DNA from 3 places in the Peribacillus sp. NPDC096622 genome. Region 1 is predicted to be linked to each of the others. Evidence: riboswitches for the same ligand, from Rfam matches in the RefSeq annotation. Region 1 holds a riboswitch; each other region holds the start of a gene.
What was found. Region 1 has a riboswitch for S-adenosylmethionine ahead of mmuP (S-methylmethionine permease). Riboswitches for the same ligand answer to the same signal wherever they lie in the genome.

Region 1 (11,030 bases):
ATCATGAATTACCCAACAAAAAGAGATGTGGCGAGTTTAGCGAAATTAGTCATCCAACTCGAAGAAAAAATTGATAGGTTAGAAGAGTTGGTTTCTACACTTGTTGAGGATAAGGGGCGGAATGCCGGAGGTAAATCTTCAAGTCGCAATAACGGCAATGCCAATTCATCCCGCAGTATGAAAAAGAAATCAAGGTTGGCATCCAATGAAATGGAAGGGAGTAAAAAAAGGATATCTGATTTTATGAATAACTCCTTATTGTTAAGCTCACTGTTGCCTGAGTTCGATTCAGTTGGACAGGGGAATTCAAATGTCTAAGCGGAAAGTACCGAAAAATCAATCTGAATCCAAAACTAAATGGCAACATTTATTGGATATTCCCAATCAGCCAATGCCTGAAATGGGACTGACGCCGAAAATAGCGGTGTGGAAAAAAAACAAATCAACGCTTTGGTTTTATCCGTCAGCACAAAAAAAATATGATGTACCGGTTTTTCTTATATATTCACTAATCAATACTCCGTTGATTCTTGATTTGTCCCCTGGGAATAGTTTAATAGAATCTTTTGTAAATGAAGGTTTTGATGTATATTTGCTTGATTTTGGAAGCCCCGGATTTGAAGATGGTGAAATATCGATCGAAGATTATATCGTCGATTATATTCAAAAAGGAGTGCAGCGTGCATTACGCCACGCTGGAGCATCAGAAATTACAGTGATGGGGTTTTGCCTCGGCGGTACAATAGCCGCAATATATGCTGCCATTGCAGACGAGCCGATCAAGAATTTGATTCTTTCCGTGACCCCGGTGGATTTCAGTGCCTCAGAATTTTTTGATCAATGGCAAAAAGCGTTGAAAGAAGGAACAGCGGATTTTGACGAGACAATAGATATTTATCAAACGATACCAGCCAGTGCAGTTAAATATGGAATCCGGTTAATTACATCCCCCGTCTATATATCACCCTATTTATCTTTATTGAATCAAGCGGATGATGAGAAATACGTTCAAAATTGGCGTCGCTTCAATGCTTGGGCTAATGGGCATGTACCTTTATCAGGAGCAGCCGCAAAACAAATAACCAAGGATTTATTGATAAAAAATAGCTTGGTTAATGGTGGTTTTATGGTAAGGGGAAAAAAGGCGAAGCTATCGAAAATTGATGCGAGTGTTTTGGTCATAGCAAGTAAGTATGATCGACTGGTCCCACAGGAAATGATATATCCGGTAATGGAGCATTTAACATGTAAGGATAAGACATATAGCCTACTGAAAAGTGGACATGCTGCTAAACAATATTCCGGTATACTCCCATATTATTTGAAGGAATGGCTGCCAGGGCGTTCTTCACCAATACAATAAAGATTACTAGGGGGATGTGAAATGTGCGTGTTGAAAGCCAGTGAAGATATAAAAATCCTGCCGGTTATAGAGAATATAGGCTTTGCGTCATTGATATTTTCAAAATTTTTTGCAACATTTCCGGATTACTAAATCCAAATAAATGAAAGGGCTGGCTCGTTATGTAGAGCAAGCCCCTATTGTATCAATGATAATAGTTCACACGTTCTTCAAGTGGTGAGAAGTCTTTATCGCCAGGTTCTGCAGTGGGTTTTCCAAAGGGCATCTGGGCGATGAGTTTCCAATCGCATGATATATCCCATGTCTTTCTCACTTCGTCATCGATTAAAGGATTATAATGCTGAAGGCTCGCACCGAACCCCTCAATTTCCAAGGAAGTCCATACTACAAATTGTAAAATGGCAGACGATTGGTTCGACCAAATCTGAAAATTTTCGGCATTCGTTTTGTATTTTTCTTGGAGCCTATTTATTATGGCTTGGTCTTCAAAGAATAAAACCGTTCCATACCCATTTATAAATGACCTCATTTTTTCTTCCGTTTTTTTAAAATCTTTGTCACCGACTGCTTTTCTTAATGTTTCTTTCGTGATATGCCATAATTGGTCGTGGCTTTGACCAGTTAATACAATCACTCTTGCACTTTGGGAGTTGAAAGCGGAAGGGGAGTATTGAACGGCATGATCGATAACTTCTTTAATCCTTTTATCAGGAACAACATATTCCTTGCTAAGGGAATAATAAGAGCGTCTATCTTCAATTGCGCTAAAAAAATCTTTAACCATATATCACACCTCCATTCTTATACCGATTTATTTTGACCTGAATTTTTTATTTTATAATAAGTGAATCCGGGTGAAATTATTTGAATGAAAATGGTTGACAATTTTATCCCTGTCGTTTATCTTTAAATCAAGATATTTGCATTAAAAGTATTATGTTAGGTTAAATACCTTGAATTCGAGATATTATTTGCGGATTATTTCATCTCCTTAAGGGGAGATTTATAAAGATAGGAGTGGTACGGATGGAATTAAAAGGATTACATCATGTTTCGGCGATTACAGCAAAAGCGGGAAATAACTTTGAATTCTACACAAAAGTCTTAGGAATGCGATTAATCAAAAAAACGGTGAATCAAGATGATGTTCGTGTGTATCACTTATTTTATGGAGATCAAATTGGTTCACCGGGAACGGAATTGACGTTTTTTGAAATTCCAAATGCTGCCCGCACTCATGAGGGAAACAATAGCATTTCAGAAATTTCTTTAAGGGTGAGGGATGATGAAGCGCTAGGATATTGGAAAAAACGGTTTGTGGAATTCAATATTGAGCATGATGAAATATCGAGCCGTTTTGAAAGAAAGGTGCTTTCTTTTAAAGATCCTGAAGGGCAGAGGCTTCTTCTGGTTTCCGATCAGGATAATAACGGCGTTCAAGGAGGATTTCCGTGGGATGGCAGCCCAGTACCGAAAGAGTTTTCCATCCTTGGATTAGGGCCAGTAAAACTTACAGTACCCAATATTGCACAAACAGAAAGTGTTCTTATCGAGGTATTGGGGTTCAGGAAATCAGGCACATACCCATCGACAATCAGGGGGCAAAATCCGATAGTCGTTTATGAGACGGGTGAGGGGGGGACAGGAGCGGAACTCCATATTGAAGAAAGGAATGACATACCTCGGGAAAGGTTGGGGAGAGGTGGAGTACACCATGTTGCCTTCCGGGTGGATACTGAAGAAGAATTGAGAAAATGGGTAGAAAAAATTAGTGAATCGAAATTCGTGAACTCTGGATATGTGGACCGCTTTTATTTCCGTTCACTCTATTTTAGGGAGCCGAATGGCATATTATTTGAACTAGCTACTGATGGACCTGGTTTTGAAGTGGATGAAGCTGAGCAGCACCTAGGTGAGAACCTTGCTCTGCCACCTTTTTTGGAATCGAAAAGAAAGGATATTGAAGCGAATTTAAAACCACTGAATACAAAGTCAACTAATTAATTAACCGGAAAGGAAGTAATCGGCATGCAAAAGCAAAATGCAGGAATACATCATATAACCGCAATTGTAGGCAACCCTCAAGAGAATGTGGATTTTTATGCTGGAGTATTGGGAATGCGTATGGTGAAAAAAACCGTTAATTTTGATGATCCAGGTACCTACCATTTATATTTCGGAGATGAATCCGGTTCACCGGGCACTATCATCACTTTCTTTCCTTGGCCTGAGGCATACCGAGGGACAATTGGCTCCGGACAAGTGGGGATTACAACGTATGCCGTTCCGGAGGGATCAATTGGCTTCTGGGAAAAGCGTTTGGATAAGTTTAACATAGACTTTGAAAAGGTTTCACGTTTCGGTGAGGAATATCTGGAATTCCAAGACCCACATGGTTTGCAACTTGAACTGGTTGAGCGTAAAGAAGGTAAAAATAGCGAGTGGTCATTCGGCGGTGTACCAGCTGATAAGGCGGTCAAGGGATTCGGCGGTGCTGTATTATTGACGTCAAAACCGATCAAAACGATGGAACTATTAGTGGAAGTGATGGGCTTGCAAAAGATTGGGGAAGAGGGAGATTTCATCCGCTTCAGATCCACATCGGATATTGGAAATTTGATCGATGTTAAAAAAACGGTTTTACCAAACGGTAAAATCGGAGTGGGAACTGTCCATCACATTGCATGGCGTGCGAGCGATAATGAAGATCATAAAGAATGGAGGGAGCATATCGGTAACCATGGCTATGGTGTGACACCCTTTACAGACCGTCAATACTTCGATGCCATTTATTTCAGGGAAGATGGAGGCATACTCTTTGAAGTTGCCACAGATCCACCTGGCTTTGCTCATGATGAAACGAAGGAAACGATGGGCAGTAAATTAATGCTGCCGCCATGGTTGGAAGAAAAACGGGAAGTTATGGAAAAAACGTTACTGCCGGCAGTGCCGAGAGTACTAGAGGAGGATAAATGATGAAACATATTTTTCAAAAAGGAAGTAATCCAGAAGCTCCGTTACTATTGCTTTTACATGGCACTGGAGGAACGGAAACAGATCTCTTGCCATTATCGGAAATGGTTTCACCTGGTTCATCCATATTGAGCGTACGGGGAAATGTACTTGAAAACGGAATGCCTCGTTATTTCCGACGGTTAGCTGAAGGGGTTTTTGATGAAGAGGATTTGATCTTCCGAACGAAGGAACTTTATGACTTCTTGGAATTGGCGTCCGGAAAATATGACTTCGACCGTGACAGAGTGGTGGCATTAGGTTATTCCAATGGTGCAAATATAGCGGCAAGTTTGCTGTTCCATTACGAGGGGGCATTACAAGGAGCGATTCTTCATCATCCAATGGTTCCTAGACGAGGGATCGCTTTGCCTTCCCTCTCGGATATTCCTGTATTTATTGCTGCAGGAAAAAACGATCCGATTTGCCCGGCAGCAGAAACTGATGAACTTAATCAACTTTTACTGCAAGCTGGCGCTACAGTTGAAGTTCAGTGGGAAAATCACGGTCATCAGTTAACACGTTCAGAGGTTGAGGCAGCAGGTTCCTGGTTTCAAAAGAAATTTTTATAAGAATGAGAGGGAATGAAGATGATTTCTATTAATCCTGAAAGTCTGACTGAACGGGATAATTATAAGTTTTTGACTGGAAGCATTATACCTAGACCTATTGCGCTGGTTACGACACAATCCGAAACCGGTACGATCAATATAGCGCCGTTCAGCTTTTTTAACATAGTTAGTTCAAACCCTCCGATGATTTCCATTTCTGTTCAACGGAAAAAAGGAGTTTCAAAGGACACAGCCCGTAATGCAATTCAAATAGGTGAATTCGTTGTTCATATCACTGATGAAAATAATGTTGCTGATGCAAATCGAACGGCAAAGGAACTCCCATCTGACGAAAGTGAATTGGGTCTTACTAATTTCACGCCGACTGTTAGTGATAAGGTATCCGTACCAGGATTGCTAGAAGCGAAGGTACGTTTTGAATGTACATTAGAGCAATCGATACCATTGGCAGGTTCCAAGAATGAACCTGGTTGTGATTTACTGATAGGGAAAATAGTCTGCTATCATATAGAGCAAGATATTTACCATAATGGCCGAATTGATCAGAATGGGCTAAAACCTGTAGCAAGATTAGCAGGTCATACCTATACAAAACTAGGGGAATTATTTGAAATAGAACGTCCTTAAGGAAAAAGATAAAAATGGCGACATCTTATAAGATGTCGTCATTTTTTAAAAACCAATATGATCCCGGTTAGCTTTATTTGCAATTTTTATTACGCGAAAGTTCCAAAAATAAGCAATCATTTTAATATTAATGACGCAGGCGCCATGAACATTAGTAATTAAATGGAAGTCTTTACACTACGAAACAAAACTTGACAATTTTTTTATAGATTGATAAAGTTATAAAAAAAATAATTTCTTATCCAGAGAGGTGGAGGGACTGGCCCTATGAAACCTCAGCAGCAGGTCCACAAAGACACTGTGCTAATTCCAGGGGGTGAAACCTTGATAGATAAGACCGTACGTGTTTATTTGTCAGTAACGCACTCTTTTTTAGAGTGCGTTTTCGTTTTTTCTGGATGCAAGATTAAGGAGAGTAAGAATGGAGAACAAAAGGAAGCATGATTTTCAAAGGCAAATGCAAGCACGGCATATAATAATGCTATCGCTTGGCGGGGTGATTGGTACTGGTTTATTCTTAAGTTCGGGTTATACGATTCACCAGGCTGGTCCGTTTGGCACCATCCTTTCGTATCTGATTGGTGCATTAGTGGTTTATCTTGTCATGCTATGTCTAGGTGAACTGTCAGTGCATATGCCCGAGACAGGTGCGTTTCATAGTTACGCAGCCAAATACATCGGACCAGGGACAGGGTATACAGTAGCCTGGTTGTATTGGCTAACCTGGACTGTTGCACTAGGTTCGGAATTCACGGCTGCAGGATTGTTGATGCAGAGATGGTTTCCATCAATCAGTGTCTGGATATGGAGTGCTCTATTCGCCATTTTGGTCTTGGCATTAAATGCATGGACCGTTAAGTTTTTCGCTGAATCCGAATTCTGGTTTGCGTCTATAAAGGTATTCGCTATCGTAATATTTATTATTCTGGGAGCTGCGGCAATGGTAGGTTTTATTCCAATAATTAACGCACAATCAGCTCCGTTATTTTCCAATTTTACAAGTGCTGGTTTATTTCCAAATGGTGCCTTTGCCATTCTAATGACGATGCTCGCGGTGAATTTTGCATTTTCTGGAACTGAATTAATCGGAATTGCAGCTGGGGAAACTGTGAATCCAGAAAAAACGATACCAAAGGCAATCCGTATGACATTATGGAGATTGATTATCTTTTTTGTAGGAACCATCGTTGTATTATCCGCATTATTGCCTGTTTCGGATGCAAGCGTATTAGAGAGCCCCTTTGTTGCCGTTCTAGAACGAATTGGAGTGCCATATGCAGCGGATATTATGAACTTTGTTATATTGACGGCCATTTTGTCCGCTGCAAACTCAGGACTATATGCCTCATCCAGGATGCTTTGGTCACTTGCAGATAAGAAAACTATATCACCAATATTTGCAAAATTGACAAAACGGGGTGTTCCGGTATATGCAGTCCTTTTCAGTATGTTGGGCGGTGTTCTATCACTTTTCTCGAGTATTATTGCACCGGATACTGTATACATAGTGCTTGTATCCATTTCTGGACTAGCCGTGGTTATGGTTTGGATGAGTATCAGCGCGTCACAGTTCCTATTTCGCAGACGATATATAAACGAAGGAAACTCAGTCAATGATTTGGCTTATCATACACCATTATATCCACTCGTACCAATCGTTTCTTTTATGCTATGTCTTGCTTCTTGCATAGGAATTGCATTTGATCCTACACAAAGAATTGCATTATATTGTGGCATTCCTTTTATTTTGTTTTGCTATGGAAGTTATTATCTGACACAAACTTATAAGAAAAGAGGAGTAAATCATGAAGAATAAAATTAACCCAATTGAAACAATCTTACGAGATCATTCAGTCATGATTTTGGACGGGGCTTTAGCTACAGAGCTTGAAAGGCATGGGTGTGATTTGGACGATCCCCTGTGGTCTGCACGAGTATTACTTGAAAATCCAGAAGTGATTTACCAGGTTCACTCTGACTACTTTCGAGCTGGTGCTGACTGTGCGATAACGGCAAGCTACCAAGCAACAGTTGAAGGTTTCGCCCTCCGCGGAATACAAGAAAAAGAGGCATTGGATCTAATCCGGAAAACGGTTTTACTTGCAAGAAAAGCAAGAGATGAATTTTGGAAGGAAGAATATCAAACGATTAGACCTAAGCCATTGGTTGCTGCATCAGTTGGACCTTATGGGGCTTATCTTGCAGATGGGTCAGAGTATGTAGGGAACTATGGTGTTTCAGATGAAACGTTAGCGGCATTTCATCGCTCGCGAATATCAGCTTTGATTGAAGCAGGAGCTGACATTTTAGCATTTGAAACGATTCCTTCCCTGCAAGAAGCAAAAGTATTACATTCATTATTGAAAGATTATCCAGAAGTTTACGCTTGGCTATCCTTTTCTTTGAAAAATGAAAAAGCGATAAGTGATGGTACATTGCTGGAGGACTGTACCAGATTGTTTGGGGACAGTGAGCAAATTGCCGCAATTGGCATTAACTGTGCGCCTGTATCAATTATCACGGAAGCCATACAGGTGTTGCGTGCAAACACGCATAAACCAATTATCGTTTATCCGAATTCCGGTGAATCATATAATCCAGAAACTAAAACATGGCATGGTCAAGAATCATGTAACAGGCTCGACCTGAAATCTGAAGAATGGCACCATGCGGGGGCACGTATAATTGGGGGATGTTGCAGAACGGCTCCTGATCATATTGCAGACATTTCAAGGAAGTGGCGACCTTCCGTGGTAATATCCTCCTAGCCATTCTTTGTCATCAAAAATGTTTTTATTAATTATGTAAGTAGTGGGTAAACCTATAAACAAAAAGAACAGGAAGCGTCATAATCTGGCAGTTCCTGTTCTTTTTGGGGCTCTTTTTTTCAGATTCGAGTTATTTGAAAAGGTTGTAATCCACCCTGCTGCAAAACAGTAAAAAGAGAAATTAAATCATATTTTTTTCGTGCTTGGGAAAACTATACAAACAATGAATAGAAAGGAGAGAATGAGTTATGAGCCGTGGTAAAAATTTTAATCACAAAGAAAAAGGACATCCAGGAAATTTACCCAATAATAGAATTAGCGAAGAGAAGGAACACAGTCGCCAGTATGAACAGATTGAGGATATTGTCACACATGAAGCTTTCAAAAATCGGGAAAAAGAAGATGAGATGCCTTAATATATTGAGATGCAGTATATTTGTTGAGTCATTATATTGAGCAATTTTCCATTTCTTTAAGGGGATTATTAAATTTCGTATTCCAATAATATAAGCACATGAATTAATGACATAACCTCAACTTCATGTTGCTTCTTGTTTGGGCTTGATTTTCAGACGGGGGAAAACCATGAGCTGTGCCATGGTTTTTTCTTTCATTGCAAATAAACCAAGAGTAAAATCGGAGATTAAACTGAAATCAAACTTCCCTTGATGGAAAAGGAAATAAGTTAATGAAGAAAACAGAATAATGAAGATGGATGACCTTTTAATAAGCCGACTTTCTTCTATATAGTTAATAAAACTTAAATTTCTAAACAAGGGGCATTATTAGTATATTCTCTTGTCGTCCAGAAATCGTTTCGTGCAGCGTCAAAAAGGGCGAACTTAACGATTGATCAGAACCGACTTACCTAATTGGTGAAAGCCGCGGTGTTTTACGGTTTTAATAAACATGCCAGGTAGTATAAGAACCTGCTGATAAAGTACTGTTCGTTCCCCAAATACAAGTCTTAAACTCAATGTCTGCTATGTTTCATTTTGTTTATCGCGATTGATTTCCACTTCTCGTTTAGCTCTAATAAAAGCGATAAATTGAATCGTTTCCTCTTCAGAAAGAGAGATTCCATCGACAGCTAGCTCCATATCTGATAAATCCGTTAATTCCATTACTTGAGGTGACTCTGTGTTAATATCCTTATATGGATAATCCACTCGGCCTAGAATGTAATCAGTGGATGTATCATATAAGCCTGCCAATAAATTAATCGTTTCTAATGAAGGGCGGCGGTGGCCCGATTCGTAACCTGCATAGGTACTCTTGGCGATTCCGAGTCTGTCAGCAGTATATTGCAAAGACCACCTTTTGGCCTTCCTTAATGTAGTCAATCTTTTTAAAATCATTATTATTACTCTCCTTTTATATAAATCCATTATAACATCATTTTGAAAAAAGTGTACGCGTAATGAATAACTTTAGCTTGATTTCACTATGAAACATGACTATAATAACATGTGGTGTACGCGTAACATGTACATTTACAGCGAAAACAACCTTTTCTGAGATGATTAGAGTGATAGTGAAACAGGGAGGCTTTTTAGGGGGTAGTATATTGGAAAAGTTGAAATCAAAAATGAAGAAGTTGATGTTGATTACTACAGGTGGTACAATTGCATCGTTAGAAGGAAAAAATGGACTAGTTCCAGAAATGAAAGCTGACGAAATTTTAGGTCACCTACCGGGATTGGATTTACTATGTCAGATTGATAGTAAGCCTTTGATGAATATTGATAGTACAAATATGCAGCCGGAAGATTGGACAGAAATGGCACAATCCATCCATGAGCACTACCAAGATTACGATGGCTTTGTGATTACCCATGGAACAGATACAATGGCTTACACTTCAGCTGCGCTCTCATATATGTTACAAGATTTAGGGAAACCAATCGTCATTACAGGTTCTCAGATCCCAATTGCCTTTAAAAAGACAGATGCCAAAAGAAATATCTCTGATGCGATTCGGTTTGCTTGTGAAGATATTGGAGGAGTATATGTTGTTTTTGACGGCAGAGTCATTCAGGGTACGAGGGCCATTAAATTGAGAACGAAAAGCTATGATTCGTTTGAAAGTATTAACTATCCTTATATTGCTACCATATTCAAAGATAAAATTGAGTATCTAAAGCCAGTTCATTCACCAAAGAATAAGGAAGCTAAGTTAGATGCTTCCCTATGTACTGAAGTTGCCTTGGTCAAGCTGCATCCCGGTATTAAGCCTGAATTCTTTGATTTTCTGAAAAATCATTGTCGGGGAATCGTAATTGAAAGTTATGGAAGCGGTGGTATTCCATTCCAAGGAAGAAATATTTTAGAGAAATTGAATGAGTTAGTACAATGTGGAATATCCGTAGTCATCACTACCCAATGTTTAGAAGAAGGGGAAGATATGGATATTTACGAAGTGGGACGGAAAGTGAACAAGAATGTCATCATTCGTTCCAGAAATATGAATACAGAAGCCATCGTTCCGAAGCTGATGTGGATATTAGCTAAGACGCGGGATCCTAAAAAAGTGAAGGAAATGATGGAAACACCGATTGCAGAGGACATTACATTCTAGAACAAACAAAGGGGCAAGAGGAAATGTTGATAGAAGAGAGAACATACCGAATCGAGAAAGACTTTCTTGGGGAAAAGGAAATTCCGGCAGATGTTTATTATGGAATACAA
Region 2 (11,030 bases), on a different contig from region 1:
AAGGGACTGACATTAGAGAATAAACAAGTGCGTAACCGTATCAGCCAAACTGCGATTACGAAACTTTTAAAACAGAAACCAGCTCCGCTTTCGGCTAAGGGAAACATTGCGTTGATCGAGGCAGGAAACCTGGAAGATGATATAAGTCGTTTAAAGGATGTCGATTGGATCATCGAAGTGGTCGTTGAGAAGCTTGAGGTTAAGCAAAGTGTGTTCGCCCAGGTTGATCAGCATCGTAAACCGGGAAGCATCGTTTCATCGAATACATCCGGAATTTCAATCGAAGCTATGGCAGAAGGCCGTTCGGAGGACTTTCAAAAGCACTTCCTGGGAACTCATTTCTTCAATCCGCCGCGTTATCTTAAATTGTTGGAAATCATTCCTACTAAGGCAACTTCAACAGAAGTGCTCGAATATATGAAACGCTTCGGCGAAGATGTACTTGGAAAAGGTGTTGTCGAAGCCAAGGATACCCCTAACTTCATCGCAAACCGCATTGGAACTTATGGTTTATTGGTCACTCTGCGGGAAATGCAAAAAGGCGGATACAGTGTCGGTGAGGTCGATTCGGTTACAGGTCCGTTGATTGGAAGGGCAACTAGCGCGACATTCCGGACACTTGATGTAGTTGGATTGGATACCTTTGCCCATGTTGCCAGAAACGTTTATGACCAGGTGGATGGAGAAGAAAAAGAGGTTTTCAAGATACCTGAGTTCATGAATGAGATGCTTAAGAATGGGTGGCTTGGAAGCAAGTCAGGCCAAGGATTCTTCTTGAAAAAAGGCAAGGAAATCCTTGAACTGGATCCCGAAACCCTTGAATATGCTGCACGAAAACGATTAAAAACGCCATCCATCGAAATGGCTAAACAGGCCAAGGGCTTGGAAAATAAAATGAAAGCGCTTGTTTATAGCGAAGACCGTGCCGGCCAATTACTTTGGAATGTCCTGAATCCGGCGCTAGTGTATTCTGCCCAGCTGCTTGGAGACATCGCGGACGACATCGTGGCGATCGATCAAGCGATGAAATGGGGCTTCGGATGGTCCACAGGACCTTTTGAAACCTGGGATGCGATAGGTGTAGAAAAATCGGTAGCCCGAATGGAAGCGGAAGGCATCACCGTTCCGCAATGGGTGAAGGATATGCTAGCTAAAGGCATCACGTCTTTCTATAAAGAAGAAAATGGCATGGTCCACTATTATGATAATAGTGAATATAAAGAACTTGTCGAAAATCCTAAAGTGATCAATCTTAAAGCGATCAAGAAGCAAAAAGGCGTAATCAAGAAAAACAGTGGTGCAAGCTTGATTGATATCGGCGATGGAGTGGCTCTGCTTGAATTCACTTCACCGAATAATGCAATCGGTCTGGATATCATTCAAATGATCAATGCGGCGGTCGACGAAGCGGAAGCGAATTTTAAAGGACTGGTCATCGGAAACCAAGGAAAGAATTTCTGTGTCGGCGCTAATATTGCAATGATGCTGATGGAAGCGCAGGATGACAATATTTTTGAACTCGATATGGTCATCAGCCAATTCCAACAGGCGATGCTTAAAATTAAGTACAGTGCAGTTCCTGTAGTGGTTGCCCCGTTTAATATGACACTTGGCGGGGGGGCTGAAGTGTCCCTTCCGGCAGCGCGCATCCAGGCAACGACTGAAACGTATATGGGACTAGTGGAACCTGGTGTAGGCTTGATCCCAGGCGGGGGCGGGACTAAGGAACTTTATGTGAAGACGTTGAGGAATATGCCGAAGGGTGTAGATTTCGACTTGCAAAAAGTGGCCAACCAAGTATTTGAAACGGTCGCCATGGCAAAAGTTTCGACCTCCGCCGAGGAAGCGAGAGGGAATAATTTCCTCAATTCAGCTGATGGGATAAGCGTGAATGCGGATCATCAGCTATATGATGCGAAACAGGCGGTACTTTCCATGCATGAACAAGGCTATACCGCTCCAGCCCGCACAAAGATCCCTGTCGTAGGTGAAACTGGATATGCCGCACTTCTATTAGGGGCGGAATCCATGCGCCTTTCAGGATTCTTATCAGAACATGACCTTGTCATAGCCAAAGAGCTTGCATACGTCCTGGCAGGAGGAAAACTCCCATTTGGCACGGAAGTAGATGAACAGTATATCTTGAACCTAGAAAAACAGGCATTCCTAAAACTGATTTCGACTCCGAAATCCCAGGCAAGGATGCAGCACATGCTCGTTAAAGGTAAACCACTCCGTAATTGATGAATAGATGAAGATATGGCCAAAACGAGACAATAGATCGATAGCTTAAAAATGAGTAAGGGGGATCCTCATGAAAGAAGCGGTAATAGTAGCTGGAGCTAGGACTCCGGTAGGAAGAGCGAAAAAAGGTTCTCTTGCTAGTGTACGTCCTGATGATTTAGGGGCTCTTGTCGTAAAGGAAACGTTAAAGCGTGCAGGGAATTATGAAGGCACAATAGATGACCTGATTATCGGTTGTGCAATGCCTGAAGCGGAGCAAGGATTGAACATGGCTCGTAACATTGGAGCATTGGCAGGGTTGCCTTATACAGTACCGGCCATAACGATTAATCGTTACTGTTCAAGCGGGCTGCAAAGTATCGCATATGGAGCGGAAAGGATCATGCTCGGCCAAAGTGATACAGTCATTGCAGGCGGGGCGGAATCCATGAGCCTTTTGCCAATGATGGGCCATGTAACACGTCCGAACGCGAGACTTGCGGAAACGGCACCGGAATATTATATGGGTATGGGTCACACTGCTGAAGCCGTTGCAAAAAAATACGGCATTTCCCGTGACGATCAAGATGCATTTTCTGTTAGAAGTCATCAAAAGGCGGCTAAGGCCATTGCAGAAGGAAAGTTTTCCGATGAGATCGTACCGGTTGACGTAACCCTTCGTTCAGTGGGACCAGATCTTAAGTTAAAGGAAAAATCATTTACTTTTACACAGGATGAGGGCGTTCGTCCAGGCACGACTGCCGAAGTGCTAAGAAAACTAAGACCTGCATTCTCCGTTACAGGATCCGTAACAGCAGGGAATTCATCACAGACGAGTGATGGTGCAGCCGCGGTCATGGTCATGGACGGGGAAAAGGCTTCTTCATTAGGGATGAAACCGATGGGTAAGTTCCGTTCCTTTGCTGTAGCTGGAGTACCGCCTGAAATTATGGGCATCGGGCCGATTGCAGCCATACCTAAAGCTTTGAAGCTAGCAGGTCTTGAGTTATCAGATATTGGTTTATTTGAATTGAATGAAGCCTTTGCCTCCCAATCCATCCAAATCATTCGTGAGCTCGGATTGAATGAAGAGATTGTTAATGTAAATGGCGGAGCCATCGCCTTAGGCCATCCACTAGGATGTTCGGGAGCAAAATTGACATTAAGCCTGCTTCATGAAATGAAGCGCAGAAACCAACAGTTCGGAGTCGTGACAATGTGTATCGGCGGCGGAATGGGTGCTGCCGGAGTATTTGAATTAATGGCGTAATCCCACCCCTTCCGGAAGCTGTCATGCTTCCGGCGGATTTACTATCTTAAACACATAGGAGGAAATAACATGTCCAATCAAACTACAGATAACCTCATTAAAGGCGGAGCCTTTTTAATAGAAGATATTACGTATGATCAAGTGTTTACTCCGGAAGATTATTCTGATGAGCATAAAATGATAGCCAAAACTTCCGAGGAATTCGTAGTGAATGAAATTCTGCCGCAGGTTGAACATTTAGAAAACCATGAGTTTGACCGTTCCGTTAAATTACTGAAGCATGCAGGTGAAATCGGTTTACTTGGTGCTGATGTTCCTGAGGAATATAACGGATTGGGCCTTGATAAAATCAGTTCGGCATTGATTACGGAAAAAATGGCACTTGCAGGCGGCTTCGGAATTACGCATGGTGCACATGTAGGTATCGGATCTTTGCCGATCGTATTGTTCGGGAATGAAGACCAAAAGAAAAAATACCTTCCATTACTTGCAACGGGTGAGAAGATTGCTGCGTATGCCTTAACGGAACCAAGCTCAGGTTCAGATGCCTTGGGAGCAAAAACGACAGCGAAACTGAATGCAGAAGGAACGCACTATATTTTAAATGGTGAAAAACAATGGATTACAAATGCAGGTTTTGCAGATGTATTCTGTGTATACGCGAAAATCGACGGTGAACAATTCTCGGCTTTCATTGTTGAGCGTGATTATAAAGGCGTATCAACTGGGGCTGAAGAGAAGAAAATGGGGATCAAAAGCTCATCCACACGTACTTTAATCCTCGAAGATGTTCATGTACCAGTCGAAAACCTTTTGGGTGTAGCGGGAAAAGGGCATGTCATCGCTTTCAATATCCTGAATATCGGCCGCTATAAATTAGGCGTCGGTGCTGTTGGCGGATCCAAACGCGCCCTTGAGATTACAGCTGCTTATACGAATCAACGTCAACAATTCAAAACGAAAATTTCCGATTTTAACTTGACGAAAGAAAAACTTGCAACAATGGCAGCTAAGATTTATGCAGCAGAAAGCTCTGTATATCGTACCGTTGGCCTTTATGATCAAAGACAAAGCAAATTGACGGATGAGCAAGTGAAAGATGGGAAATCAATGGCGGCTGCAATCGCTGAATATGCGATTGAATGTTCATTGAATAAATTCTTTGCTTCCGAAGTATTGGATTACGTTACGGACGAAGGCGTACAGCTTCATGGCGGTTATGGTTTCATGCAGGAGTATGAAATTGAAAAAGCATATCGCGACTCCCGTATTAACCGGATCTTTGAAGGTACGAATGAAATCAATAGATTGCTTGTCCCGGGAACTTTCTTGAAGAAAGCGCTTAAAGGGGAATTGCCGCTACTTCAAAAAGCTCAAGGCCTGCAAGAGGAATTAATGATGATGATGCCGGAAGAACCTGGCGATGAGCCACTGGCACAAGAAAAAATGCTTGTTAGGAACGCTAAGAAAATCGGTATTTTGGCAGCTGGGCTTGCGGCACAGAAATACGGAAAAAGTCTTGATCAAGAACAAGAAATCCTCTCCAACATTGCTGATATCGCATCCCTTGCCTATGCAGCTGAATCCGTAGTATTGCGTACGGAAAAGGCAATTGCAACTACAGGTCTGGAGAAGAACAAACAAAAAGTGCTTTACACTGAAATCTTCGTTCAGGAAGCTTTCAATGAAATAGAACAGCATGCAAAGGAAACGTTAATTGCGGTGGAAACAGGGGATACTCTTCGCATCATGCTTTCCTCGCTCCGCAAGCTGACTAGACACACTCCGATCAATGTCATTGCGAAAAAACGCGAAGCTTCCGTCAAGGTAATCGAAGCGGAAAAGTATGCTCTTTAAGCAATGAGTCAGAATCCGTAAAGGGAATGCCCGCAATGGCATTCCCTTTATTTCAATTGATGAAATCGGATTGGAAATTCAAAAGACATTTCGTTGTATTGCGTGGTAAAAACGGGTATTCTATTGATAGGTGGTGAAATGATGGGCTTAACATTATATTGGTACCCAAAATGCGGTACATGCCGTAATGCGAAGAAGTGGCTGGATAATCATGAACTGCAATATGAAGCGATCCATATAGCGGATAATCCCCCTTCGCGAACTGAAATAGAACAACTATATAAAAACAGCAATTTGGAGTTGAAGAAGTTTTTCAATACTAGCGGTCAAAAATATCGGGAGCTGGGCTTAAAGGATAAGCTGAAAGAAGCTTCTGAAGCAGAGATGCTTGATATATTGTCCACAGATGGCATGCTTCTGAAAAGGCCGATTGTTACGGATGGCACCAAAGTGACGGTAGGTTTCAAAGAAGAGCAATTCGAACAGGTTTGGAACTGAAATTTCACAAAATATTTGGTTAATTCCTTACTTAAACAAACAATCTACCTTATAATGTAATAGATAAAATAAGATGTACATATGGAGGGTTAATTATGACAACACCAAAAGAACTTCGTTACACTAAAGAACATGAATGGGTCAAAACGGAAGATGGAACAGTGCGCATTGGAATTACGGCATTCGCACAGTCCGAGCTTGGGGACATCGTATTCGTTGAGCTTCCGGAAATCGGCGATGAATTGAAAGCGAACGAACCATTTGGAAGTGTTGAATCCGTTAAGACCGTTTCTGAGCTTTATGCACCTATCAGTGGCAAGGTTGTTGAAGTAAACGAAGATTTAAGTGACAACCCTGAATATGTAAATGAGTCTCCTTATGAAAAGGCATGGATGGTCGTGCTTGAACCATCTAATGGCAGTGATATTGAAAACTTGATGAGCGCTGAAGAGTATGAGAGTTTAATCAACGGTTAATAAGAAGGAGAGGGGGGACTGAAAAGGCCTGCTCTCTTTTTCATTTTGTACAGTGGGTGAGTTGCGCACATAATTCGTGAGATGGAGTGATGACATGGAGTGGGGCGAATTCGAAAAAGTGATCATAGTAGAAGGCAGTTCCGATAGAAGAAAAGTTGCCTCCGTTTTAAATGAAGATGTGGAAATAAGATGTACGAATGGGACCATATCATTAACTAAGCTGGATGAATTAGTGGAAGAATTGATGGACCGTGATGTTTATCTCCTTTTTGACGCAGATGAATCAGGAGAAAAGCTGCGGAAGCAGTTCCGAAGGGAAATGCCGGAAGCGAACCACCTGTATATCAATAAAATATACAAAGAAGTGGAAAGCTCACCCGAACATCATATCGCAACTGTGCTCCTATCTGCCAATATGAATGTGAAAATGAAATTTTTAAGTCAAAGGGTGAACGACTAATTGATGCAGGAATGGAAAGAAGAAGAGTGTAAGCTTGCTGTTGAAAGTGGGGAAACCTTTTGCTTATATTTATATACGCCTTTATGCGGCACCTGTCAGGTGGCATCCAAGATGCTGACGATAGCCTTGGAGCTTTTCCCGGAATTGAAGGCAGGCAAAATGAATATGAACTATGTCCAAGCAATTGCCGAATCATATGAAATCGAAAGTGTTCCTTGCTTATTGCTTTTCAAAGAAGGACAGCTGCACAAAAAAATATATGCCTTTCAATCCGTTCCTTATTTGTACGGATTGCTTAAGGAAATCAGCTAGGAAACCAATCAGATCCGTGGTTGGTTTCTTTGTTGCGTACATTTGAATGCAAGTTGAAAATAAACAAAGAATATTCTAACAATTCATTGACTGATTTATTCTAAAATGCTATATTTTGAATTAAGTAAAGTAACGGCAGAATTTAATAGTTCTTATCAAGAGTGGCGGAGGGACTGGCCCGACGAAGCCCGGCAACCGGTATAAATTTTATATACGGTGCTAATTCCAGCAGAGTGTTGGCTCTGGTAGATGAGGTGTGTTCTTGAAACCTCTTCTTATTGAAGTGGTTTTTTTGTTTATAAAAGGCCAGATTTCATATAATTCCAATTAAATCCATAAAAAAGAGGAGAATTAATATGTCAGGGAAAAAGTTGCGTTTCGAAACATTGAGTGTTCATGGCGGTCTGCAAGCTGATGAAACAGGTGCCCGTGCAGTTCCTATCTACCAAAGCAATGCATACTTGTTCAAAGACACCGACCATGCAGCGAAATTATTTGGCCTAAAGGAGAATGGCTATATATATACACGGCTTCATAATCCCACGGTCAGCGTTTTTGAGGAAAGAATGGCCTTACTGGAAGGCGGTATCGGCGGATTGGCAACGGCAAGCGGAATGGCGGCCATCTCACTTTCAATCCTGAATATTGCCGCTTCAGGGGATGAGATTGTTTCAGCCTCTACCTTATATGGCGGTACGTATAACCTTTTTGAAAATACTCTTCCTAAATATGGGATAAAAGTGAAATTCGTTTCTCCAGATGACCCTGAAAATTTTAAAAGGGCGATTACGCCAAGAACTAAAGCCATTTTTGCTGAAACGATCGGAAATCCAAGTTTGAGGGTGCTTGATATTGAAGCGGTAGCGAAAATCGCCCATGAAGCCGGCATACCTTTAATCATTGATAATACCTTCGCGACACCGTATCTTTGCAGACCAATTGATTTTGGAGCGGATATCGTCATCCATTCCGCTACAAAATGGCTTCTTGGAAATGGAACGACGCTAGGCGGTGTCATCGTGGATGGAGGGAAATTCGATTGGAACTCGCCAAACTACCCTGGCTTCACGGAGCCTGACCCAAGTTACGACAATCTGGTATACGCCGAGGCAGTTGGACCTGCCGCATTCATAACGAAAGCCCGAGTCCAGTTACTCCGTGATTTGGGCCCTGCGCTAAGTGCCCAAAGTGCATTCCAGTTTACGCTTGGACTTGAAACGCTCCATGTTAGGATGAAAGAGCATCTATCAAACACCAAGTCTGTCATTAAATATTTAAAAAACCATCCTGCCGTGACTTGGGTTTCACATCCCGGTGATGAGGATCATCCCGATAAAGCCCTTGCGGATAAATATTTGCCAAAGGGAGCTGGATCTGTCGTCACATTTGGGATACAAGGTAATCGCGAAGCTGGGGCAAAACTTATCAATTCGGTGGAATTATGGTCCCATGTGGCGAATGTAGGGGATGCGAAGAGCTTGATCATCCACCCAGCCAGTACGACCCATCAACAATTGAATGAGGCAGGTCTTGCAAAAGCGGGTGTGCGTGCCGACCAAGTCCGTTTATCCATTGGGATTGAAAATGTAGAGGATTTAATAGAAGATTTGGAGCAGGCAATTGAAAAGGCGACGAATATCGTCTCCTTGACTTCCAAAACGGTTTAAGCAAAGTTCCTGTTCATTGTTGTACTAGAAATAATATACATTGCGCTCCTTTTTTATCTATGATAAAATTTCACCATACTAAAGAACTTAATGTTGTACAAATATTCTATATATTAGCTCTTATCAAGAGAGGTGGAGGGATGTGCCCGATGAAACCCGGCAACCGACAAGGAGATTTCCTTGGAAAGGTGCCAATTCACACAAAGTTTAATCACTTTGGAAGATGAGAGGAAGGCCTGTTTCTTCACCTGCCTTTCTGCTCATGCAGAAAGGTTTTTTCTATTTTTATGGGGAAAACCTTTGCAGGATATGAGAAACAGACTAATAATGTAGAGAAATCAACTAAGTTCATAGGTTTTATTGGATAAAAGAGGTGAGGATTAATGATTACATTGACGAAAGTCAGTAAGCTTTTCCGAACAGGAAAAGGAAACAGTGAGACGATCAAGGCTGTAAATAATGTGAATGTTGAAATAAATAAAGGCGAGATTTTCGGTATCATCGGTTACAGTGGAGCGGGGAAAAGTACTTTGATCAGAATGCTCAATGGATTGGAAACACCGACAGAGGGATCCGTTGTGGTGGCTGAGAAGGAAATTTCAAAAATTAAAGGGGCTCAGCTCCGTAAGGCCCGTCAAGAAATCAGCATGATTTTCCAACATTTCAATCTATTATGGTCAAGGACCGTTCAGGAAAATATTTCTTTCCCATTGGAAATTGCAGGAGTTTCTAAAACTGAACGAACCAAGCGTGTGAACGAATTGATCAAGTTAGTCGGACTGGAAGGCAGGGAAAAGGCCTATCCTTCACAATTAAGCGGGGGGCAAAAGCAAAGGGTGGGAATTGCCAGGGCTCTGGCAAATGACCCTAAAGTGCTGCTGTGTGATGAAGCGACTTCTGCCTTGGATCCGCAGACTACCGACTCCATACTGGAATTGCTTGTTGACATCAATCAGCGCCTGGGATTGACGATCGTCTTGATAACACATGAAATGCATGTGATTCGTAAAATCTGCCATCGCGTCGCCGTGATGGAAAGCGGGCAAGTTGTTGAACAGGGACCTGTCCTGGATGTTTTCAAGAATCCTAAAGAACAAATGACGAAGCGTTTCGTGCAACAGGTAACGGAACCAGAAGAAACGAAAGAAACGATGGACCATTTGCTCGAACGCTATCCTGCAGGCAAAGTGATTCAATTGACCTTTGTAGGCGATCATGCAGAAAGCCCATTGATCACCAAGCTTGTACGTAACTTCGAGTTGGATGTCAATATCGTTCAAGGTAAGATATCCCAAACAAGAAGCGGTTCATATGGAACATTGTTTATCCATCTAGATGGCAAAGAGGATGAAATGCTCCGCGCAATCGAATTCATTAAAGCACAGCAGGTAGGCGTGGAGGTGATTACTCATGCTTGAAGAATTATTGCCGAATGTTGATTGGGAAGACATTATTGAAGCTACGAGGGAAACGCTTTACATGACAAGCGTCTCTGTAGTGGCAACCTTTTTTATAGGCATAATATTAGGATTGATCCTTTTCCTGACAGGGAAGGGTAATATGTGGGAAAACCGGGCAGTCAACGGGATCATGAGTGCTGTCGTCAATATATTCCGTTCCATTCCATTTCTTATTTTGATCGTGCTGCTCATTCCTTTCACTAAAGCGCTTGTCGGTTCCATGATCGGACAGAACGCTGCACTGCCCGCACTTATTATCGGTGCGGCCCCATTTTATGCGCGTATGGTTGAAATCGGCCTTCGTGAAATCGATAAAGGTGTAATTGAAGCCGCTAAATCGATGGGGGCAAAAACGAGCACGATCATTTGGAAGGTCCTGCTTCCAGAGTCGATGCCTGCCCTTATTTCCGGGATTACGGTAACATCGATTGCATTGGTTGGATATACCGCAATGGCCGGGGTCATCGGTGCAGGCGGGCTTGGTAATCTAGCCTATTTGGAGGGTTATCAAAGAAATCAAAATGACGTTACGCTTGTAGCGACGATCGTTATTCTAATTATCGTCTTCATAATTCAAATTATTGGAGATGTGATTACATCTAAATTGGACAAAAGATAAAGGGAGATGAATAGGATGAAAAAGTTTTTAGGATTTGCATTAATTTTAGTGTTATCCATCGCTTTGGCTGCTTGTGGAAGTGAAAAGGATAAAAGCGGCAGCGATATGGAAAAAGAATCGAAGAAAATAGTTGTAGGGGCATCCAATGTTCCGCATGCTGAAATCCTTGAGGAAGCTAAGCCGCTTCT
Region 3 (11,030 bases), 150 kb from region 1:
GCAGACTATCTCGAAAGTATGTCAGTTTTCGATCAAGCGTGGGAACAGTATGTCCAAATAGAAGAAGGGCTCCTATTGGGAGATCAGGAATAGGGAGGAATCGGAAGGATGTTTAAAAGCCTTCAAACCCGAATTTTGCTTTATTCTTTACTTATTGCAAGTGTTCCTCTTCTGGTACTGGGAATCATATCCTATGGATCACAACGGTCCCTGCTTGAGAAGGAAGCAAAAAATGCTCTGAATGCAGGTTCACTGAATATTGTAAATGAAACATACAGCTATTTGAACGAACGGATCAGTGATGTGAAGTTAATGAGTGTAAATTCGGCAATCATCAATCCTGGCTATTCAAAAGAAGAGAAGGCTGATGAACTTAAAAAGTTTATCGATGCAAAAGGAAATTATTACGGTGTCTTGCATTTGGATATGGAAGGCAATGTCATTGCAGATACATCCAATAAAATGATCGGGGATAACCTTGCGAAGAGAATATGGTTCAAAGAGGCCATAGAAGGTCATGAATTCCTTTCTGATGTTTATAAAACCCGGGCCTTCGCAGAACCTATAATAGCTTTGAGTGCGCCGGTATATGATAATTCAGGGAAAATGATCGGAGTCGTATCCACAGCTTTCCGGTTGGAAGGGCTTTGGGAGATGATGGAGAAAAAGGCTAATGAAATTAGCGATAAATACCCAGTGAACTTTTTCATGATCAATCAAGAAGGCATCATGATTTCGAAAAAAGACCCACATGGCATTATGCAGGATTCTGCCTTGAAAGAAATGGGATTAACGAAAGATAAGCTGATGGGAGCGTCGTTATCGGATGAATTGTACAGTGAAGAGAATGGGGAAAAAATATATTCCATCCAGCCTGTCCATACGATAGCACAAACAGAGAATAAATGGTTTGTTGTTGTGGGTGCTGATAAGAAACAGGTATTTCAACCCTTGAATGACCTATTAACACGGTACCTGACAATCTACAGCATCGTTTTTGTTTCTATCATTCTGGCTGTCTATTTACTAACAAAGACCCTCGTACGGCCAGTTCAAGAACTTGTCGGAGCGACAGAGGAATTCATAGGAGGAAAGGAATTCATCATTTCCGACAATAGAAGCTTCGAGGAAATGGAAAAATTGAACCTTGCTTTTCTAAGAATGATGGAAACGATTGAAGATCGTGAGAGGGAAATCGTCCGTACGGAAAAATTGAAATATGTTGGCCAGCTTGCTGCCGGTGTCGCCCATGAAATCAGGAACCCGTTGACGACAATAAAGGGCTTTTTCCAATTATTGAAGAGCCAGGATCATGATAAATCATTGATAGAAAAATATAGCGATGTCATGCTTCATGAAGTGGATAGGGTCAATGTATTTGTGACACAACTTCTTGATTTGGCAAAACCGCATCAACTGGAATGGGAGAAAATCGATTTAAAGGATTTCCTTGATGAAATTATAGATACTTATACTTCCTCAATTCCGAGTTCTCATGTAAGAATAATTAATAGGGTGACACAATCCGTCATTGTTTATTCAGACAGGAACCGGTTAAGGCAGGTTCTCTTGAATGTCTTGAATAATGCTTGTGAAGCCATTGAAGAAAGGGGGCGGATTGAACTACATCACAATTCCGTGTCCCAATATATAAGGTTAGTGATCAGCGATGATGGAAAAGGCATCAGTCCCGAGAATTTAAAAAATATCGGTATGCCCTTTTATACCACCAAACCGGATGGAAACGGATTAGGTGTAGCGACATGCATACAAATAATGGAGGAATTAAAAGGGAAATTCCAAATTGAGAGCGCCCGTGACGAAGGAACGAAAGTGACGCTCACAATCCCCACTACGAATCGTCTCATTAAATGAGGCGGTTTTTTTTGTTTGTAGTGCCCTTTAATAAATGGGCCGGTTAATTAGCTAAATGAGCAAAATGCCCTCTTATTTCCATTAACCTCCATGTTTGTTTGTGCATATAATTTACTAATCAAACGATAAGGACCATATTGGGGGATGTCTCTTATGGGCAAAAAAAAACAGCCGAAATTTAAATTAGGCGATACAGTCGTAATAACAATGTATGGGACAGTCGGGAATATAACCGATGTGAAATTTCTCGATGGTGCTTATGTGTATGAAGTGAACTATAGTGAAGGTCTTTATATCGAAAAAACATTGCAATCGATAAATGAATATGAAGGAGAAATCCTTTATCCGAAAGAACAAATCGATATTGAATATAAATATTTATTAGGTGACTTGGTCCAAGTGGATGGATATGAACAGGATTATTTCAAGATTATCGGCTATCGAACGGAAATTTGGCGCTATAAGGAAAATGCCTGGGAGGATGTAATCTATGAGTTATCAAGAATCTCTGATGGTGAATGGCTTGAAGCTCATGAAGAAGAACTGACTTTGATTGCCGATGCCAAACGGGCAGATGGAATCATTAAAAAATTGGGTCTGCTCCTTCCTCAAAAGAAAAATGAGCTTGCTATCATTGCTAAACAAAACAACCCTGGTAAAGGTGAGCGAGAAATGACAATGACAAAAGATGAAAAAAAGGAAATGATTGATGGACTGTTGGATTTATATAATGATTATTGTAAGCTCTACGAACATTTTGGCGATGATGAATATCGTCACATCATGAAAATCGCCCTTGCTAAAATTGAAAAAGCTGCAGAGGAAATTTATCCAGATCATAAAAAGAAGCAAACGAAGTGAAAGGTATCCCAAACTTTTAAAGGGCAATTTCCAAATTCCCTATAGAAGTATCCATACAAATAGAACACGAATGGAACTTGATAACTATAGGCCATTCATATGTTTTTCCATTATGGGATGCCTTAGTGGTATATTTGTCTCTACACATTCATAGACCTTTAAATAAGGGGGCGATGATTTGCGAGAAATTGAGGTTTTTATTGATACAGAAGAGATAGCGGAATTCTTTTTTCAAGAATTGATAAGACGGGGCTATCTTCCAACAGAAGCTGAAGTTGAAGATCTTGCTGACATCACATTCGAATATCTTCTTGAAAAATGCATAATTGATGAAGAAGTCGAAGAGTAACCTGTCATAAGACGGTTAGCAGCTTCCTTTCCCTTAATTTCATTAACCATTTAAAAAAAGACGGCGGACCACCGCCGTTTTGTTTGCGATTTAGGAAGGGTGCCAAAAGTCTTTTTCCTGATTTCCATTTTTTCAAGTTCCAGATAAGGTTCGATTTTCCTAACTTGTGGTTGATATGGTATAGTAGTTTTTGAATATCATTTCAACCACAAGTTAAGGAGGACATAGTCGTATGAGCGTACATATTGGTGCAAAAGAGAATGAAATTGCGGAAACGGTCTTACTTCCTGGGGACCCGTTGCGTGCAAAATATATTGCTGAAACATTTTTAGAGGATGCTAAACTTTATAATGAAGTTCGTAACATGTTTGGATATACAGGGACATATAAAGGAAAACGAATTTCTGTACAAGGTACAGGCATGGGTGTCCCATCCATTTCGATTTACGTAAATGAATTGATGAATAGCTATAATGTCCAGAAGCTGATTCGTGTTGGAACTGCAGGAGCGATTCAAAAAGATGTAAAAGTCAGGGATGTGATCCTTGCAATGAGTGCTTCCACCGATTCCCAAATGAACCGCATGACTTTCGGCGGGGTGGACTTTGCCCCGACCGCGGATTTCGAATTACTTAGAAAAGCTTATGACGTCGGCACGGCTAAGGGCTTGCAATTGAAGGTCGGTAATGTATTTACGGCCGATCAGTTTTATAACGATAATAGTGAATTGGAAAAATGGGCAAAATACCAAATCCTTGCGATAGAAATGGAATCAGCTGCCCTTTACACGCTTGCTGCTAAATTTGGCCGCCAAGCTTTATCTGTATTGACCATTTCCGATCACATTTTAACCGGTGAGGAGACGTCGTCGGATGAGCGCCAGTCAACTTTCAACGAAATGGTTGAAGTGGCATTGGAAGCAGCTATCCAGGACTGATAATTGGATGTAAATGACAGGCGGGTGACCAGGAATAAGTGATGCTGTATAATGGCAGTTGGATACAGGCTCATTTGTTCCATGGTATCCGCATTTTTGTAATATCAGGAGATGCCTGTTTTCCTTGGACCATTTTCCCTGATTTGAAGTTTGCTAAAAAAATACATATGGTCATAAGTTGTTATTTTTGATAACTATTATTTTTCGATTGGCTTGAAAGCTGATAAAATAGGAATGAAATCGTTTATATCGTCATGAAGAATGAAAGTGGTGAGGCTTCAGTGGAAGAAGAAAATCAAAAACAGCCAAAAGAGGCAGGGAAATTCATTAAAATAAAGAAGTTTACGTTCATTATGGGGATTTTCTTAGTCATATTTCTAACTGCAGGGATTACTACAATAGCCTTGACCTTTGGAGATGAAAAAGTAGAGTCATTAGCACCGGATAAGCATGCGGAATTTGAAAAGCTGTATTCTACATACGATACGATAAAAGATAACTATTATGAAGAGATTGATGAAGAAAAGCTGGTTGACGGGGCAATTAATGGAATGATCGAATCATTGGATGATCCATACTCTGCTTATATGGATAAAAAGGAAGCGTCGAGTTTCCATGAGAGCATCTCTTCATCTTTTGAAGGAATCGGTGCTGAGATTCAGGAGCAGGATGGACAAATAATGGTGGTCTCACCAATAAAAGGGTCCCCGGCAGAAAAAGCTGGAGTAAAACCGAATGACATTATATTAAGTGTGGACGGTAAAAGTGTTGAAGGACTGAGCTCTTCTGAAGCTGTCCTGAAAATCAGGGGCGAGAAGGGTACGAAAGTTGATCTATCCATTTCAAGAGCTGGTGAATCGGAACCGATTGAGCTGACCATTAAACGGGACACAATTCCGATTGAGACGGTTTATGCGGAAATGCTTGATGATGGAGTTGCAAAAATCCAAGTGACCAGTTTTTCCGAACATACAGTCCAAGAGCTGAAAACGGCGCTTGAGGAAATGTCCAAGAAGGACATGAAGGGTCTCGTATTGGATTTGCGGGGAAACCCGGGGGGACTGCTTGAACAAGCAATAGAAATGGCAAGCCTGTTCATACCTAATGGGAAAGTGGTCCTTCAAGTTGAGGATCGCAGCGGGAAAAAAGAAGTATATAAATCGGAGAATGATGGAGAACTGAAAATCCCGGTAGTCGTGTTGATTGATGATGGAAGTGCCAGTGCTTCCGAAATCGTTGCAGCGGCTGTCAGTGAATCTGCGGACATTCCATTGATCGGTGTCAAGTCATTTGGGAAAGGGACAGTGCAGACTGCCCAAGACTTCAAAGATGGATCTAACTTCAAATATACGGCAGCTAAATGGTTGACTCCTGAAGGCAATTGGATTCATAAAAAAGGGATCAAGCCGGATATTACTGTGAAGCTTCCTGATTATGCGAGCCTTCCGTACATTTCGCCCGATAAGGAATTGAAAGCATCCGATTCTTCGAGTGAAGTGAAAGCGGCTGAAGAGATGCTGAAGGAAGCAGGCCATGATCCAGGTAAGGTAGATGGATTCTTTGATGAAGCAACCACGAATGCTGTCATAGCATTCCAAAGGGAACAAAAAATTAAAGAAACCGGCACCATTAAGGATGATACTACCGTTAAATTGATGCAGGTCATCCGCGAGAAAATCCTTAAGAACGACACACAAGTGAAAAAAGCGGTAGAAGTATTAAAGAAAGAAATAAAATAAATGATATTGCCCGAAAAGCCTGCCAACGATTATCGTTGGCAGGCTTTTTTGTCGTTTTCATGCATAGGATTCCAACATTAGGCAGAGAATAGGGGTAATTTTCCAATGAGGTGAGGTAATGAAAGAAAAGGTATTGTTCATATATCTCTTGATCTTGATTCTGGCAGGCTGCACCTATGCCCCTTTACCCAAACAAAATGGAAATGAAGGTACGGAAAAAAAACTAAACAATGAAGAGAACCAGGAAAGCGAGAAAACATTTCTGTTAATAGGTGTTGACACAAGGGGAGAGCAAAAATCTCGGTCAGATGCGATTATCCTGGCAAAATACTTTCCTGAGCAGGAGAAACTGAAGCTGGCTTCCATTATGCGTGATAGTTATGTGAAAATCCCCGGGAATAAATCAGGATATAACAAAATAAATGCTGCTTATTATTATGGTGGACGGGAATTACTCAAGAAAACCATACGGGAAAACTTTGATGTCAAGGTCGATCATGTAGCGGTAATCGACTTCCAGGGATTTGTGAAGATGGTCGATTTACTTGCCCCTGAGGGGGTGGCGGTGAATGTGGATCAGGAAATCATTGATGATATGAGCATCCAAGCAAGCGTCGGTAAAAATATTCTACACGGTGAGGAATTATTGAAATATGTCCGTTTTAGACATGACGATGAAAGTGATTTTGGAAGGGTAGAGCGTCAACAAGAAGTTATGGTTCAATTAAAAACAGCGTTTATAAATCAAATCACATCCTTCGAAGGGATGGCAGCCCTTCCTGGTATCATAGAACAAGGGCTCTCGTACTTGGATACAGATATTGGTCTGAAAACAATAATGGAAATGGGTCCAAAAGCCGTCTTCCATACCCCGGACACCGTCGAAACCTTAAGGGTTCCAGTGGAAGGAAGCTTTAAAGATGAAATATATCCCCAGTCCGGAGCCGTTTTGGAAATGGACTACACTAAAAATAAAAAAGCACTTCAGGAGTTCTTTGCAAAATAATGAGAATTTTGGAAGTCCATTTTATTATCGAAAGTGTTCGGATTTAATTATTGTATTATAGACCTCGCAAGAATAATCATTATCGATCACCTTTAAGAAACGAGAGGGATACGAAATCCTTCTCGTTTTTTATCACCAATAAAGGAACCTGGATCAATTAACAAAATGCGGAATGTTTTTGAAGAAATCAGGTGTTATGATTCCGTTTTCGGTAATGATGCTTGTAATTAGGTGATTCGGTGTAACATCAAAGGCTGGATTGAAAGTCTTCACGTTTTCCGGAGCGATCCTTATACCTTGAATGAAGGTGATTTCAGCTTCATTCCGCTCTTCGATCGGGATGGATGTGCCGGATTCGATAGAAAGGTCGAATGTGCTTGATGGTGCGGCTACATAAAAGGGGATACCAAAGTGCTTGGCTAATATGGCCAATCCCAATGTCCCGATTTTATTTGCTGTATCTCCATTGGCCGCAATCCTGTCGGCCCCGACGATAATTCCATTTATTCGTTTCTGGTGAATTGTATGGGCAGCCATATTATCAGAAATTAAGGTGACATCAACCCCCGCTTGCATCAATTCCCAAGCCGTCAAACGCGCCCCTTGCAGGACAGGCCTGGTTTCACATGCATACACTTTTAGCGGAAAGTCCCTTTCTTTAGCCAGGTGGAAGGGAGCCAAGGCTGTGCCATACCGAGCTGTGGCGATTCCCCCAGCATTGCAATGCGTTAGAATGGAATCTCCTCTAGTGAATAGGGATAAACCATGTTCCCCGATTTTCCTGCACATTTCTTCATCTTCAGCAAAGATGGCTTTAGCCTCCGATACAAGTGCTTCCTTGGCAGTTGAAATGCTTTGCGCAGCCTGCAAGGTGTTCTCCATCCTCCTTAACGCCCAAAAAAGGTTGACTGCAGTTGGCCGGGAAGATGCGAGTTTTTCAATATGCCTCGTTACGTTTTTCTTGAATTCCCCTAATTCAGCGGTTGTTTCCATTTTGGCGCCAAGTGCAACACCAAATGCTGCCGTCAGTCCAATTGCTGGGGCACCGCGAACTTTTAATGTCAAAATGCTGTCATATACATCATCAACAGAATGAAGTTCAATAAATTCAGTTATGGAAGGAAGGGCTTGTTGATTTAATAATGTAATATGGGTATCATCCCATTGTACCGAATATGGTAAGGGTGCTAGTGTAGTCATGTGCAGGTCTCCTTTTAAATGGTTGAGTAAGATGGCAGTGTACGTTGCTTCAACGCTTCAATTATAGTTGGAACATCCAATTCCTCCCGTTTTTTAATTAAAAAAGAACCAATTTCCAATGTTGCCGTTTTGGCAGCGATCCTTGTTTCTTTATCTTCAATGACGTTTAAATCGGCTACATGGGAAAGGCCAATGGTTCGCCGAATCAGTTCGCAGCCTGCAAAACCGAATGCATCTTTTTTGAATTTTGTCAGTAAATAAGGCAGATAACCTTTCACATGGCGAAATGGGCTTTTATTTTGGCCTTCCCATAATTCGGTGTAAGTTTCTTCAAAGGCATTCCAAAATTCATAAAGGAGCGTGAAAATCTCTTCCTTTCCGGCGCCATTGCGTGTTACTGCCTGAAAGAGAAGGTTGGCGGTGTATTGACCAAGGTCAAAACCAACTGGCCCATAAAAAGCGAATTCCGGATCAATAACCTTTGTTTCGGTTTCACTTGCAAATATACTTCCAGTATGTAAATCTCCATGAAGCAAGGCTTCCTGCTCGGTTTCAAAGCTTTGTTTCAGTTTGGCGACCTCAAGTATCACTTCTTGATCATTCCATATTTTTTGGGCGGCATCTGTCAATTCCACCTCGAAATCTCCCGGGAGTTCCTCAAAAAATGGATCCGTGAAAATAAAGACCTCAGTGATTTTACAGAGTTCGGGATTCGTGAAATGTCGGGCCACCTCCTTTTTCGCAGAGGGTTCTAAATGATAATCGGATGTATAAAATGCCGTCTTCGCAACATACTCACCAATATGCTGTGAAAGCAATGGATATGAATCGCCATCGATCAATCCTGTTCTAACGATTTTCAAGTACGATAAATCCTCCATTACTGTGATGGCAAGCTGTTCATCCGAATAATAGACTTGCGGTACGAATTCGGGGCAATAACTTCTGAAATGAATCAGCGCATTCGCTTCAATGGCTGCCCTTTTCAGTGTCAGCGGCCAGCTTTCACCAAGTACCTTGGCATAAGGGACCGCTTGTTTGATTATTAGTCCTTTGTTTGTGACCGTGTCTGTAATATGAAAAACATAATTTAAGTTTCCATCGCCGATTTCATTACATTTCAAACTTGCATCCGCATTGACCAACCCAAGTTTTTTTGCAAGGGTTATAGCTGTTTCGTTTGTCAATCTCTTAAAATTTGAATGGTTTTGAGTCATTCTTTTCCCCTCCAGATTCAAAATAAGAATAAAAAAGCCTCTTTCATATAGAAAGAGGCAGAAGTTTTGGCTTCGGACCTCTTATCTTCCAGAAAATGAATTCTGGTGGAATTAGCACCGTGCTCTGTGGATTTAATAATCCGGCGGAGGATCCGCCCCATTTCACAATGGTATTACAGTCGGTTGCTGGGCTTCATAGGGCCTTTATCCCTCAGCCTGCTCTTGATAAGAGTAAATGTTTTCTGAAATTTTAATCTTCGGGAAAATAATATCAACTTTTTAAATAGTTTGTCAATGGGTAAATTAATAAAAATCAGGACGGCGATCTTCGAATACAGGTATTTTGTTGCGTGCTTCCGTAACTTTGTTGAAGTCCAAGGTGCCTGTCAAGAGTTCGTCTCCTTCTCCGGCTTCACTTACGATATTCCCCCATGGATCAATAATCAAGGAATGACCCGCAAATATATTATTGATATCCGAACCTGTACGATTAACGGCTACAACATAGGCTTGGTTCTCGATAGCACGGCTTATCAATAAGGCTCTCCAGTGATCGAGTCTCGGCTTTGGCCATTCAGCCGTAACGAATAGAACTTCCGCGCCTTGAACGGTATGGGCTCGCTGCCATTCAGGGAAACGAATGTCATAACAAACGAACCCGGCACATATTTTTTCATCAAGAGTAAATAAACCATCTTTTTCACCTGGCTGCAGGAAATGATGTTCATCCATTAATTGAAATAAGTGAAGCTTATCATATTCTTTAATGAGCTTTCCATATTTATCGATGATGAGCATGGTGTTATAGATTCCCTTGCTTGTTTTTTTCGCAATGGAACCGCCGATGATGTGAATCCGGTGTTTCTGTGCCTGTGTTTTAAGAAATTCAATCGTTTTTTCTGCCTCTTGATCTGCAATCTCATTCAGCCTGGTCAAATCGTATCCGGTTGTCCAAAGCTCTGGTAATATGACGATATCGGGTTCGGACCGAGCTGCTTTTTCCATCCATTGTTCTGCAACCTGAAAATTGATATCTGGTTGACCGAAGGCTATATCCATTTGAATACAAGCTATTTTCCACTTCATCGTTTAAAACCCCCACATGTAAAAAATGCTTTACAAGACTACGATAAACATATATCATTTGTGACTAGAATTTCAAGAAATTTCAGAGAAGGTGTATAAATGGTGCAATTCGAAAAATCCGGACTGCTTCAGGACCTGCCCAAGCAGTTTTTTGCTTCACTAGTCGCAAAAGTCAATGCGATCACGGAGCAAGGACATGATGTCATTAATTTAGGCCAGGGAAACCCTGATCAGCCGACGCCGGAACATATCGTCAAAAGTTTGCAGTCTGCAGCTGAAAAAACGACTAATCATAAATATTCGCCATTCCGGGGACATCAATATTTAAAAGAGGCTGCTGCCGTCTTTTATGAACGAGAATACGGTGTCAAGCTGGATCCGAATAGTGAAGTGGCGATTCTCTTCGGGGGAAAGGCGGGTCTTGTCGAACTGCCGCAGTGTTTATTGAATCCAGGTGATACGATCCTTGTTCCAGATCCCGGCTATCCGGATTATCTTTCCGGTGTTGTTTTAGCCCAGGCAAAGACCGAACTGATGCCCTTGACAGAAGAAAATGATTTTCTTCCGAAATACGATGACATACATAAAGAAGTTCTTGATAAAGCCAAAATGATGTTCTTGAATTATCCGAATAATCCCACAGGCGCTTCTGCCACTGAAAGTTTCTTTGATGAAACCGTCTCCTTTGCAAAAGAACATTCAATTTGTGTGGTCCATGATTTCGCCTATGGGGCAATAGGATTCGACGGAAAAAAACCGA

Region 2: another riboswitch for S-adenosylmethionine. It lies ahead of ACIQYG_RS05455 (methionine ABC transporter ATP-binding protein); the one in region 1 lies ahead of mmuP (S-methylmethionine permease).
Region 3: another riboswitch for S-adenosylmethionine. It lies ahead of mtnK (S-methyl-5-thioribose kinase); the one in region 1 lies ahead of mmuP (S-methylmethionine permease).

What each region holds. Positions count from the first base shown of each region.
Region 1 covers NZ_JBIWES010000004.1:238,679-249,708, reverse strand. The annotation lists gene ACIQYG_RS10050 (hypothetical protein) at 1-318, shown strand, start outside; gene ACIQYG_RS10045 (alpha/beta fold hydrolase) at 311-1,363, shown strand; gene ACIQYG_RS10040 (nitroreductase family protein) at 1,548-2,147, opposite strand; gene ACIQYG_RS10035 (ring-cleaving dioxygenase) at 2,390-3,367, shown strand; gene ACIQYG_RS10030 (ring-cleaving dioxygenase) at 3,392-4,339, shown strand; gene ACIQYG_RS10025 (alpha/beta hydrolase) at 4,339-4,947, shown strand; gene ACIQYG_RS10020 (flavin reductase family protein) at 4,966-5,574, shown strand; SAM riboswitch class I at 5,810-5,912, shown strand; gene mmuP (S-methylmethionine permease) at 5,996-7,390, shown strand; gene mmuM (homocysteine S-methyltransferase) at 7,380-8,342, shown strand; gene ACIQYG_RS10005 (hypothetical protein) at 8,591-8,758, shown strand; gene ACIQYG_RS10000 (helix-turn-helix domain-containing protein) at 9,326-9,700, opposite strand; gene ACIQYG_RS09995 (asparaginase) at 9,931-10,920, shown strand; gene aspA (aspartate ammonia-lyase) at 10,944-11,030, shown strand, end outside.
Region 2 covers NZ_JBIWES010000002.1:428,277-439,306, forward strand. The annotation lists gene ACIQYG_RS05415 (3-hydroxyacyl-CoA dehydrogenase/enoyl-CoA hydratase family protein) at 1-2,244, shown strand, start outside; gene ACIQYG_RS05420 (acetyl-CoA C-acetyltransferase) at 2,315-3,493, shown strand; gene ACIQYG_RS05425 (acyl-CoA dehydrogenase family protein) at 3,563-5,350, shown strand; gene ACIQYG_RS05430 (arsenate reductase family protein) at 5,492-5,848, shown strand; gene gcvH (glycine cleavage system protein GcvH) at 5,944-6,324, shown strand; gene ACIQYG_RS05440 (toprim domain-containing protein) at 6,419-6,784, shown strand; gene ACIQYG_RS05445 (thioredoxin family protein) at 6,788-7,096, shown strand; SAM riboswitch class I at 7,246-7,352, shown strand; gene ACIQYG_RS05450 (O-acetylhomoserine aminocarboxypropyltransferase/cysteine synthase family protein) at 7,453-8,763, shown strand; SAM riboswitch class I at 8,881-8,993, shown strand; gene ACIQYG_RS05455 (methionine ABC transporter ATP-binding protein) at 9,147-10,181, shown strand; gene ACIQYG_RS05460 (methionine ABC transporter permease) at 10,174-10,842, shown strand; gene ACIQYG_RS05465 (MetQ/NlpA family ABC transporter substrate-binding protein) at 10,858-11,030, shown strand, end outside.
Region 3 covers NZ_JBIWES010000004.1:383,766-394,795, reverse strand. The annotation lists gene ACIQYG_RS10775 (YozE family protein) at 1-93, shown strand, start outside; gene ACIQYG_RS10770 (ATP-binding protein) at 109-1,875, shown strand; gene ACIQYG_RS10765 (hypothetical protein) at 2,029-2,736, shown strand; gene ACIQYG_RS10760 (YozD family protein) at 2,915-3,085, shown strand; gene deoD (purine-nucleoside phosphorylase) at 3,318-4,022, shown strand; gene ACIQYG_RS10750 (lmo1851 family serine protease) at 4,304-5,761, shown strand; gene ACIQYG_RS10745 (LCP family protein) at 5,880-6,767, shown strand; gene mtnA (S-methyl-5-thioribose-1-phosphate isomerase) at 6,921-7,967, opposite strand; gene mtnK (S-methyl-5-thioribose kinase) at 7,982-9,184, opposite strand; SAM riboswitch class I at 9,263-9,416, opposite strand; gene ACIQYG_RS10730 (carbon-nitrogen family hydrolase) at 9,488-10,270, opposite strand; gene ACIQYG_RS10725 (pyridoxal phosphate-dependent aminotransferase) at 10,370-11,030, shown strand, end outside.